2 linked regions of the Luteitalea sp. TBR-22 genome follow. The protein of the gene in region 2 binds, or shares a complex with, the protein of the main gene of each other region. Links are inferred from orthologs where the notes say so. Each region holds a gene or a part of one and is shown on either strand. Other genes may lie near its edges.

Region 1 (4,234 bases), 2.8 Mb from region 2 along the record:
GATACCGGGCATAGGCATGCCGGGATCTCTGTCGGTATCCCTCTGCGATGTTCGAGGCGACCGACACGGATGCTCTCCGCATCTGTGAGCCGATCTCGATGCGATGCATGTAGGGGTAGGTGAGGGTGGCGTGGTACACGCACTTGGCCAACTCCTTCGAGAGTTGCCACACCTCGAGGTCCCTGAATGAGCGTGGGTGCACACGGCGGGCATTGCACGGCAAGGGCCAGACGGTGCTTCGAGCGTGGCGACGGTATAATCGAGGTTCCTGAAGTGATCGTGCAGAAACTGCAACGACGCTACAGCCACGCCTGGCGCACTCTCGGCCTCGAGTCCTCCGTCAATGAGTCACACGAACGCACAGGGCGCTTCTGGTCGCGCTGAGACAATGACTGCCGACCGCCGACTGCCGACTGCCGGCGAGGATTTCCTCTCCTCCCTCAACCCCGAGCAGCGCGACGCCGTCCTGCACACCGACGGACCGCTGCTGATCCTGGCCGGGGCGGGCTCTGGGAAGACGCGCGTCATCGCCTATCGCATCGCGTACCTGATCGGCAGCGGGCTCGCCCGGCCGTTCGAGGTGCTGGCGGTCACCTTCACCAACAAGGCTGCCGAGGAGATGCGGGAGCGGGTCGGGAAGCTGATCGGCGCCGACGCACGCGACGTGTGGGTGTCGACGTTCCACTCGCTGTGTGCACGGCTGCTGCGGCGCGAGGCGCCGGCCATCGGCCTGTCGCGCGACTTCGTGATCTACGACAGCAGCGACCAGCAGGTCGCGGTCAAGCAGGTGATGCGCGAGTTGCAGATCGACGACAAGTTGATCCAGCCGCGCCAGGTGCTCGGGCGCATCAGCCAGGCGAAGAACCGCATGGAGGCCCCCGACAAGGTCGGCAACGGCTCCTACCGCGACGAGCAGATCGCGAAGATCTACGACGGCTACGTGAAGGCCCTCGAGCGAGCCAACGCGCTCGACTTCGACGACCTGCTCCTCAAGACCGTGGAGCTGTTCGAGCACGAGGGCGTGCGCTCGAAGTACCAGCGGCAGTTCCGGTACGTGATGATCGACGAGTACCAGGACACCAACAGGCCGCAGTACCTGCTGATCAAGCACCTGGTGGGGGCCCGGCACAACCTCGCCGTCGTCGGCGATCCCGACCAGTCCATCTACAAGTGGCGCGGCGCCGACCTGCGCAACATCCTCGACTTCGAGCAGGACTTCCCCGAGGCCGCGACCGTCCGCCTCGAGCGCAACTACCGCTCGACCCAGAACATCCTCGACGCGGCGTCGGCGGTGATCGCCAACAACGCGGACCGCAAGGAGAAGCGCCTCTGGACCGAGCAGGGCCGGGGCGACCTGATCACGTACTTCCGCGGCGAGGACGAGCTCGAGGAGGCGTCGTTCATCGCGCGCGAGCTGCGCAAGGAGGTGACCGCGCGGCGCGACGCGACCGTCGCCATCCTGTATCGCCTCAACTCGCAGTCGCGCGCGCTGGAAGATCAGTTGATGCGCGACGGCACGCCGTACCGCATCATCGGCGGCGTCCGCTTCTACGAGCGCAAGGAAGTGAAGGACGCGCTCTCGTACCTGAAGCTGATCATCAACCCGCACGACGATGTGAGCTTCAGGCGCGTGGTGAACGTGCCGGCGCGCGGCATCGGCAAGTCGGTGATGGACGCGCTCGAGCGCGACGACCCCGGCGCGGGCGGCAGCGCGCCGCCGATGATGGCGGCCGGCCTGTTCGAGGTCGCGGCGTCGCAGTCGCTCTGGGCCAGGGCGACGCACCTGATTGCGTCCCGCACCCTGCCAGGTCGCGCCCACAACGCGCTCAAGCAGTTCGTCGAGTTGATCGACGCCCTGGTCGGCATCGCGAAGCACGAGCCGGTGTCGACGCTGATCGGCAAGATGCTCGATCAATCGGGCTACCTCAAGGCGCTGCGTGAGGAGAACACCGAGGAAGCGGAGAGCCGCATCAACAACCTCGCCGAATTCGTCTCGACCGCGCGCGAGTACGAGGAGCGGGAGGCCGACGCGTCGATCGGCGGCTTCGTCGATCGCCTGTCGTTGCTGTCGGAAGCCGACGAGTCGCAGGGGTCCAACAGCGCGCGCGTGTGGCTGATGACCATGCACGCCGCCAAGGGCCTGGAGTTCCCGGTCGTCGCCCTCGCCGGCATGGAAGAGGGCCTCTTCCCGCACAGCCGGGCAGGGGAGGACCAGGAGCAGATCGAGGAGGAGCGCCGGCTCTGCTACGTGGGCATGACCAGGGCGCAGTCGCGCCTGCTGCTCACCAGCGCCGCGCGCCGACGCGTCTTCGGCGAGTACCAGGCGACCGAGCCCTCACGCTTCCTCGACGAGATCCCGAAGGAACTGGTGCTGGAGACCCCGTCGTACACGCGCGCCCGCTCGTTCGGCACCTCGTCGTACGGCGGCCGCGCTGCCTACGAATCGCGGCCGAACCCGTACGGACGCCGGACGCCGGCGCGTGAGGAGGCGCCGGCGACCACGTACAAGTACGAGGACGAGGACCAGTCGAGCGACGGATCCCGGCCGAAGGCGGGGCAGAAGGTTCGCCACGCGCAGTTCGGCGTCGGCACGGTCAAGGAAGTGGACGGCAAGGGCGACGACATGAAGCTCACCGTGTACTTCCAGACGGTGGGCACCAAGAAGCTGATCGCCAAGTACGCGCGCCTGCAGCCGGTCTAGGCGCGGTGCGCCGACCTGAAGGTCGGCGCCTACGAGATGGAGCGCCTGCGAGATGGAGTGGCGTAGCCGCCGACCTTCAGGTCGGCGGTCTCGCTACGTGCGTGACGACCTCAGGCCTCGCCGTCCGTGTCGTCGGCGTCGTCGGACTCGTCGACGACATCCTCGATCGGCTCGTCGAGCGGCTCCTCGACGGCGCCCTCGGTCTCGAGCGGCGCCACCACCTCGGACGTGTCAGCAGCGACCTCCGCGATGTCGAGCCGGGCCAGCGCTTCGACGCGGTCCCCCTCGTCGAGGCGGATGAGGCGCACGCCCTGCGTGTTGCGGCCGATGGGCCGCAACGGCGCCACCGCCATCCGGATCACCATGCCGTCCTTGGTGATGATGAGGACCTGGTTGTCGTCCTCGACGTGCGTGACGCCGACCACCGGGCCGTTGCGGTCCGACGGCTGGATGTTGCGGATCCCGACGCCGCCGCGACCCGTGATGCGGTACTCGCTGAGCGGCGTCCGCTTGCCGTACCCGTTGGCCGTCACGGTGAGCATGGCGCCCGACTCCGACACCACCTCCATGGCCACGACCTCGTCGCCCTCGCGCAACGAGATGCCGCGCACGCCGTAGGCCGTCCGGCCCATCGCCCGCACGCGCGACTCGGGGAAGCGGATTGCCGTGCCACCGCGGGTGCCGATGAACACCTGCTGCGTGCCGGTCGACAGCTGCACCGCGATCACCTCGTCGTCGTCCTCGACGCCCATCGCGATGATGCCGCCGGCGCGCGGGTTCGAGTACGCCTTGAGGTCGGTCTTCTTGATGACGCCGCGGCGCGTGCCCATCACCACGAAGCGCTGGCCCTCTTCCGACGGGAACTCGCGCACCGCGACGACGTCGGCGACCTTCTCGCCGGCCGTCATCTGCACCAGGTTCGCGATCGACTTGCCGCGCGCATCGCGGCCGGCCTCCGGGATCTCGTGGACGCGCAGCCAGTAGGCGCGACCGCGGTCCGAGAAGACGATCAGGTACGCGTGCGTCGACGCCACGAACAGGTGGTGCACGTAGTCGTCGTCGGGCAGGCGCATGCCGATCGTGCCGGCGCCGCCGCGGCCCTGGAACCGGTACTCGTCGAGCGACGTGCGCTTGATGTAGCCCTTGTGGCTCACCGTGATCGCGATGTCCTCGTCGGCGATCAGGTCGAGGATGTCGATGTCGCTGGTGTCCTCGACCAGCTGCGTCCGCCGCGCGTCGCCGAAGCGGTCACGGGCATCCTTCAGCTCGTTGATGACGATCTCCATCACCAGCCGTTCGCTGCCGAGGATGGCACGCAGCCGCTCGATCTCCTTGATCAACTCCGCGAGCTCGTCGAGGATCTTCTGCCGCTCGAGGCCGGTGAGGCGCTGGAGCTGCATGTCGAGAATGGCCTGCGCCTGTAGCTGCGACAGCCCGAAGCTGGACATCAGGCCTTCGCGGGCCTCGCCCGGGCTCTTGGCAGCGCGGATCAGCGCGATCACCGCGTCGATGTGATCGAGCGCGATCTTGAGG
Region 2 (7,383 bases):
AGGTTCCCGGCCGTCGGCATTCGGCCGGCGGCCTTCGCGGCGCCCACTGCATCCCGAAGGCCGAAGACCGACCGACGAAGGCCCCCTGCGTCAGAAGATGCTGACCTTCACGTTGAGGTACTTCTTCGGGTCCTTCTTGATCTCGGCCAGCAGGCCACGCAGCTCGCTGACCGCGCCGTTCATGTTGTCGTACAGCTGCTTGTCCTGCAGCAGCTTGCCCGCCGTGCCCTCACCCTTGTTCAGGCTCGTGACCAGCGCGTCGAGCCGGTTGACGACGGAGTCGAGGCGATTATAGAGCGCGTTGTCGGTGAGCAGCTTGCCGGCCGTCCCCTCGCCGTTCTTGAGGCCGGCGGTCACCGCGCGCAGGTTCTCGGTCGTCGAGGTCAGCGACCGGGCCAGCGCGTCGTCCTTGAGCAGCGTGCCGAGCGTGCCGCGGCCCTCCGCGATGCCGGTGGTCACCTGATCGAGGTTGGCCAGCGCCCGCTCCAGGTTCTTGGCGGCGGCCTGGTTGGAGATGAGCGTCCCGGCCGGCCCCTTGCCATTCTTGATGGCCGACACCACGTCGTCGGTGGCCTTCACGACGGCGTTCAGCTGCAGGTACAGCTCGTCCTGCGTGAACAGCTTGCCGACGGTGCCCTTGCCAGCCCGGATGTCCTCGATGAGCGCCGTCGCCTGCGCCAGTGTCTGCGTGGCGTTCTCGGCGACGTCGGCGATCTGCCCGGGTGTCTTGGAGGAGCGGATGTAGGCCCAGTCCTTCAGCGGCACGCCTTCGCTCGACGCCGAGATGTCCACCGCGCCCTCGCCCAGCAGGCTCACCGACCCGATCTGCGCCACCGAGCGGTCGGTGATCTTGTTGGCGACCTCCGGCCTGATCCGCAGCACCACTTCGACCACCGCGCCGTCGAAGTACACGTCGTCGACCGCGCCGACGTTGACGCCGGCGAGCCGGACCACCGATCCCGAGGCCAGGCCGCCCGCGTTCGGGAAGCGCGTCTTGAGGTGGAACTTGCCGGAGAAGATGCCGGCGTCACCGCCGACGGCGAAGATCAGCATCGTCGCGAGGACGAACGCCGCGACGGCGAGGATGCCGATCTTCAGCTGGGACCAGGCGAGGGTACGTGTGCGTGGCATGTGTCAGCTCAGGAAAAGCTCGAGGTAGGGATCGCCCGTGGCGCGCAGTTCGCTCGCCGTGCCCTCGAAGTGGATCAGCCCCTCGCGGAGCATCACGAACTCGGTCTGGGCCAGCTTCTCGGGCGTGGCCGGCACGATCTGGACCTTGCCGTCGGGGCCGCGGACCGCCATCTTCTCGGCCACCCAGAACGCGTCGCGCAACTGGTGGGTCACCACCAGCGAACTCACGCCCTCGATGTCGCGCAGCTTGACGATCTCGTCGTCGATCGTGATGGAGGTGATCGGGTCGAGGCCCGTGGTGGGCTCGTCGTACAGCAGGATGCGCGGCTGGAACGTCATCGCCCGGGCGATGGCCACGCGCCGGCGCTGCCCGCCGGAGAGCTGCGAGGGCATCTTGTCGATGTGCTCCTCGAGCTCGACCCAGCCGAGCACCTCCTCGACGCGTCGGTGCACCTGATCGAGGGGCATGTCGCTCTCCTCGTACAGCTTGTAGCCGACGTTCTCGCGCACCGACAGGGAGTCGAACAGGGCCCCTTCCTGGAACACCATCCCGACGTCGTCGCGCACCTTCATCATGTCGGACTCGCTGAGCGTGTCGACGCGGACGCCGTTGACCCAGATCTTGCCGGCCTGCGGCTTGAGCAGGCCGAGGATCAGCTTGAGGATGGTGCTCTTGCCGGCGCCGCTGGCGCCCAGGAAGATCTTCGAGTACCCGGCGCGCAGCTCGAAGCTGATGTCCTTCAGGATGACGTTGTCGCCGAACGCGAGGAAGACGCGTTCGAAGACGATGACCGGTTCACCGGGCGTCTTGACCCGCGACAGGCGCGTTTCGAGGGGGGTCGGCGTGCCCATGATCAGTAGAGGGTCGAGATGAGGAACTTGGTGATGATGAAGTCGAGCACCAGCACGGCGACCGACCCGGCGACCACCGCCTGCGTGGTGCTGCGCCCGACGCCCTGCGTGCCGCCCGTCGTGCGCATGCCGACGAAGCAGGCGATGCTCACCAGCGCGAAGCCGAGGAACACCGGCTTGATGAGCCCCATCCAGATGTCCTCGATGTAGAGGGCGACCACGACGGAGTTCCAGTACACGCTGGAGGCGACCCGCAGCTGCGTCACCGTGATGATCCACGCGCCGACGATGCCGACGAAGTCCGAGATCACCGTCAGGATCGGCACCATCACGACGCCGGCCAGCACGCGTGGCAGCGCCAGCTTGCGCACCGGGTCGGTGCCCAGCGCGCGCAGGGCGTTCAACTGGTCGGTCACCGCCATCGAGCCGAGTTCGGCGGCGATGCCCGAGCCGACGCGTCCGGTGACCATCAGCGCCGTCAGCACCGGGCCGAGTTCCTTGATCATCGACGCGCTGATCAGCCGCCCGACCACCGAGCGGGCGCCGAACTGGTCGAGGGTCATGCCCGACTGGAGGGCCAGGACCGCCCCGGTGAAGCCACCGGTCAGCAGCACGACGGTGAGCGACCCGACGCCGATCGCGTCGAGTTGCTCCACCACGTCCCGCCAGTAGAAGGGTCGGCTGGTCGCCGCTCGCGCCAGCGCCACGCACAGCTTGACGTACTCCTGGACCTCCAGGACGGCCTTCTTGGCCCAGCCGGTGAGGATCAATTGCATCGGTGAGTCGTGGCAGGGCGTCGCGCGACGCTCAGGCCCCGGGCGCCTCCACGCCGGCCAGCGCCAACCCGGGCTGGCGCAGGGTCTTGATCTGGTCGCGGAGCGCAGCGGCCTTCTCGAACTCCAGGTTCGCGGCGGCGGCCCGCATCTCGGCCTCGAGCCGCGCGAGGTGCGACGCCAGCTCGCCCTCGGACCTGAACGCCAGCGCCGGCGACGGCGCCACCGGCACGGTCAGGTAGTCGTGCTCCTCCACCGCGCCCATGCCCTCGTCGATGGCCCGGCGCACGCTGGTCGGCGTGATGCCGTGCTGCTCGTTGTAGGCCTGCTGCACCTCGCGGCGACGGCCCGTCTCCTCGATGCAGCGCTTCATCGAGTCGGTCATCGCGTCGGCGTAGAAGATGGCGCGTCCCTTGACGTTGCGGGCGGCGCGGCCGACGGTCTGGATCAGCGAGCCGCTCGAGCGCAGGAAGCCTTCCTTGTCGGCGTCGAGCACCGCCACCAGCGACACCTCGGGGAGGTCGAGGCCCTCGCGCAGCAGGTTGATGCCCACCAGCACGTCGAAGGTGCCACGGCGCAGGTCGCGCAGGATCTCGATGCGCTCGAGCGTGTCGATGTCGCTGTGCAGGTAGCGCACGCGGACCCCGAGCTCGTGGTAGTACTGCGTCAGGTCCTCGGCCATCCGCTTGGTGAGCGTGGTCACCAGCACGCGCTCGCCCTGCTCGACCCGCGCGCGGATCTCGCCGAGCAGGTCGTCCACCTGCCCGCGCACCGGACGGATGTCGATCTCGGGATCGAGCAGCCCCGTCGGCCGCACGATCTGCTCCACCACCACGCCGCCCGACATCGTGAGCTCGTAGGCGCCCGGCGTCGCGCTCACGAACAGCTGCTGGCCGACCCGCGCCTTCCACTCGTCGAAGTTGAGGGGACGGTTGTCCATCGCCGACGGCAACCGGAACCCGTACTCGACGAGCACTTCCTTGCGCGAGCGGTCACCGGCGTACATGCCGCGGATCTGCGGGATCGTCTGGTGGCTCTCGTCGATGATCGTCAGCGCGTCGGGCGGCAGGTAGTCGAGCAGCGTCGGCGGCGGCGCGCCGGGCGGGCGACCGGTCAGGTGCCGGGCGTAGTTCTCGATGCCGTGGCAGTAGCCGATCTCCTGCATCATCGCCAGGTCGAACATCGTCCGCTGGTGCAGCCGCTGCGCCTCGAGCAGGCGGCCTTCCTGCTCGAGCTGCGTCCGGCGCTCGACCAGTTCGGCCTTGATCGTCTCGATCGCCGTCTTGGTGCGGTCGCGCGACGTCACGAAGTGGCTCTTGGGGTAGATGGCCACCTTGTCGTGACGACGGAGCGTGCCGCCGGTGAGCGGGTCGATGGTCGAGAGCTCGTCGATCTCGTCGCCGAACAGCTCGATGCGGACCGCCTGCTCCTCGTACGAGGGGTACACCTCGATGACGTCGCCGCGGACGCGGAAGGTGCCGCGCGCGAAGTCGGCGTCGTTGCGCTCGTACTGGATCTCGACCAGCTTGCGCAGGATCTGGTCGCGGCCGATCGCCTGCCCGCGCTCGAGGGGCAGCATCAGCCCGTAATACGCCTCCGGCGAGCCGAGGCCGTAGATGCACGACACGCTGGACACGATGATGACGTCGCGTCGCTCGAACAGCGACCGCGTCGCCGAGAGCCGCATGCGGTCGATCTCGTCGTTGATGATCGCTTCCTTCTCGATGTACGAGTCCGTGGCCGGCATGTAGGCCTCGGGCTGGTAGTAGTCGTAGTAGGAGACGAAGTACTCGACGGCGTTGTGCGGGAAGAAGCGCTTGAACTCCTGATAGAGCTGCGCCGCCAGGGTCTTGTTGTGCACCATGACCAGCGCCGGGCGGTTCACCCGGGCGATCGCATGGGCCATGGTGAACGTCTTGCCCGACCCGGTGACCCCCAGCAGCGTCTGGCAGGGGTCGCCGCGTTCCAGCCCCGCCACCAGCTCGTCGATTGCCCGCGGCTGGTCGCCCCGGAGTTCGAAGGACGAGACCAGCTGGAATCGATCGTACGTGGAGGGCATGGGTGCAGGACGGATGCGTATCCCGCGGATCGTACCATCCCCACCGACTTTCGTCGGTAACATCCGACGCAAGTGACGCTTACGAGACACGCGGCGCAGCCGCAGGGCTCGCCCTGAGCGAGCAGGAGGCAGGGCTTCGGGCCTGCCTCCTGCGAGTCGAAGCGCTACGGCCGCGCCGCCTGCGCCTCTTCCGGGCGCAGCACCGCGAAGTAGCCCTTCCGGGAGCGGATCTTGGCCGCCTTGAGGTCGGTGCGGTTCAAGCGCACCTCGAGCTTGCGCCAACGCCCGTCGTTGGCCTGGTTGCTCGAGACGTAGCCAAGCAGGTAGCGGCCGTTGACGTCGGCGAGCACCTGTTCGTAGGCCACGTCGATGTCCTTCTTGGTCCCGGGGAAGAAGGCCAGCCCGCCGGTCGCCTCGGCCAGCGCCTGCAACCGCATCCGCTGCTCGAGCTTCTCGCGCGCACCCTGGTTCTCCAGGAAACCGACCACGTAGACCGTGACGTCGGCAGCCTTGAGCGCGGTCAGGGCGTCGGAATAGGACATGACGCTGCGCGTGTCACCGCCATCGGTGAAGGCGACCAGCACCTTCTCGCCGGCCTGGAACGAGGTGCCGTCGAGGTAGACGCCGAGCGCATCGTACAAGGCGGTCCAGCCGTCAGGCTTGCGGTTGCGCAACCGCTCCACGAAGCGCGGGAAATCGGCCTGGCCGAAGCGCGCCACGCGCACCTCGGTGTCGAAGTCCACCAGGGTGATGTCCTCGGCGCGCGGCAGCATGTTGCAGAACCTGACGGCCGCGGTCCGGGCCATCGACAGGTCGGCCGACATGCTGCCGGAGGTGTCGAACAGCAGCCCGATGTGCAGCGGGGGACGCTCGGTGTCGGCCGCCCCGGCAGGCGTGAACAGCTGGAGATCCTGGGGCCGACCATCCTCGAGGATGGAGAAATCGGCCCGGTCCAGCGTCGCCACGGCCTGGCCGGCCTTGTCGACCACCGCCACGCCGAGCCGGACCGTGTCCACGCCGGACCGGAATGCCGGCTGGGCGCGGCAGGGAACCGCGAGCGCCCAGAGCGAGAGAGCTGCCGCCGTGACGAAACGTGTCGTCATGCCAACCTCCGTGGGGGTGCCGGTCAGTGTACTTCAAGAACCGGGAGCCTCCTGCCGATCGTCGGAAGAGTATAATCGTGGTTTGGCTCGTGGGGGCTGCCCCGAGGCAGGCCCCCACCCACGTCAAATGAAGGCCCTGGCCGTCTGTCAGAACGAGCTCGTGATGCGCACCCTGCATGGGGTGCTCAGTCCGACCTTCGACCTCGAGTTCCTGGTCGAGAGCCGCCCACTGGCGCGGCGCCTCGCCGAGGAGGGGCTGAAGGTGACGGTGACCGACTGCAGTCGGTGCGACTCCTACGTCAAGGTCGACCTCAGCCCGAGCACCTGCGTCATCGTCGAGGACACGGGGCGCAAGAGCCTCAAGCGGCTGATCGGGGCCGTGCGGGATGCGGGGGGCACGCTCACCTACGTGGTGTCGACCGGGCCCTCGACCAGGCGGGCCGACGAGGCCAAGGCCGCCTTCCCCGACATCTTCACCCTCACGCTCGCCGAACTGCTCGCCCCGCAACTGCACGCCGAGCTCGAACGCAGCGTCACCCGCGCCAGGGTCCTGCAGTACCAACGCTACTTCGCCGACGCCGACCGCGTCCTGATCCTCCTGCACAACGAGCCGGACCCCGACGCCATGGCCAGCGGCCTGGCGTTGCGCAACCTGCTGCGGCGGACCAAGACGACGGCCATCATCGGCGCCGTGCACGGCGTGAGTCGCCCCGAGAACGTCCGGATGGCCCACCTGCTCGACATCCAGGTCGAGAAGGTCACGGCCGAGCAGTTCGCCAGCTTCGACCGCGTGGCCACGGTGGACGTGCAACCGCACTACTTCGGTGGGCACCTCCCCCACGTGGACCTGGTGGTGGATCACCACCCCGAGCAACCCGGGTACTCGGCGGTCTTCAAGGACATCCGCGCCGACTACGGCTCGACCAGCACCATCCTCACCGAACACCTCCGGGCCGTCGACATGAACGTGTCCGAGCGCGTCGCCACCGCGATGCTCTACGCGATCAAGTCCGACACGCTGTTCTTCGCGCGCCACACCAACCGGCAGGACCTCGACGCCTTCACGTACCTCTACCCGCTGGCCGATGCGGCGCTGATCCGCAAGATGGAAGGCGCCGACATCACGCTCGAGCGCCTGCAGACGGTGGTCAAGGGCCTGTCGGACAGCGAGCTGCGGGGCGACCTGTTCTTCGCCAGCCTCGGCGCCGTCCCGCGCGAGGACTTCATCACCTACACCGCGGACTTCTTCCTGCAGCTCGAGGAGACCAAGTGGACCTTCGTCACCGGCGTCGTCAACGACGCCCTGGTGCTGTCGGTCCGCAACCTGGGCTACTCACGCAACGCCGGGGAGTTCGTGCGCAAGTACTTCGGCGAGCTGGGCAGCGCCGGCGGCCACCGGGCGATGGCCAAGGCCGTGGTGCCGCTCGAGGCCTTCGCGGCGCGCCACGGCGCACGCACGCCGAAG

The links.
Region 1: the proteins of uvrB (region 2) and TBR22_RS00025 are in contact, whole or in part, in a crystal structure (PDB 7EGT), measured with the Thermus thermophilus proteins. The link is inferred for Luteitalea sp. TBR-22 from one-to-one orthologs. Residues at the interface, in WP_096411307.1 of Thermus thermophilus: Glu23, Leu25, Arg26, Asp27, Gly28, Glu29, Arg30, Phe31, Arg55, Glu326, Asp327, Phe328, Glu379, Ser382, Gln383, His398, Gly400, Arg401; in WP_096412145.1 of Thermus thermophilus: His654, Arg656, Phe657, Gln666, Asp668, Glu669, Lys680, Arg681, Leu682, Ser683, Lys685, Tyr686, Ala687.

The regions. Positions count from the first base shown.
Region 1 is NZ_AP024452.1:6,753-10,986, reverse strand. The notes cover bases 1-3,044. They hold TBR22_RS00025 (ATP-dependent helicase), read left to right. Parts: upstream 1-388; coding sequence 389-2,701; downstream 2,702-3,044. Other genes in these bases: gyrA (DNA gyrase subunit A), read right to left, coding at 2,812-3,044; TBR22_RS00030 (four helix bundle protein), read right to left, coding at 1-202. Outside these bases: more of gyrA, read right to left, coding at 3,045-4,234. UniProt on the Escherichia coli protein: A helicase with DNA-dependent ATPase activity. Unwinds DNA duplexes with 3'-5' polarity. Translocates on single-stranded DNA with 3'-5' polarity. Initiates unwinding more efficiently from a nicked substrate than double-stranded DNA.
Region 2 is NZ_AP024452.1:2,771,070-2,778,452, reverse strand. Bases 2,304-5,196 are described here. They hold uvrB (excinuclease ABC subunit UvrB), read right to left. Parts: upstream 4,816-5,196; coding sequence 2,791-4,815; downstream 2,304-2,790. Other genes in these bases: TBR22_RS11335 (VWA domain-containing protein), read right to left, coding at 4,980-5,196; TBR22_RS11345 (ABC transporter permease), read right to left, coding at 2,304-2,759. Outside these bases: TBR22_RS11355 (MlaD family protein), read right to left, coding at 91-1,131; TBR22_RS11350 (ABC transporter ATP-binding protein), read right to left, coding at 1,135-1,983; more of TBR22_RS11345, read right to left, coding at 1,986-2,303; more of TBR22_RS11335, read right to left, coding at 5,197-5,918; TBR22_RS11330 (bifunctional oligoribonuclease/PAP phosphatase NrnA), read left to right, coding at 6,082-7,383. UniProt on the Escherichia coli protein: The UvrABC repair system catalyzes the recognition and processing of DNA lesions. A damage recognition complex composed of 2 UvrA and 2 UvrB subunits scans DNA for abnormalities.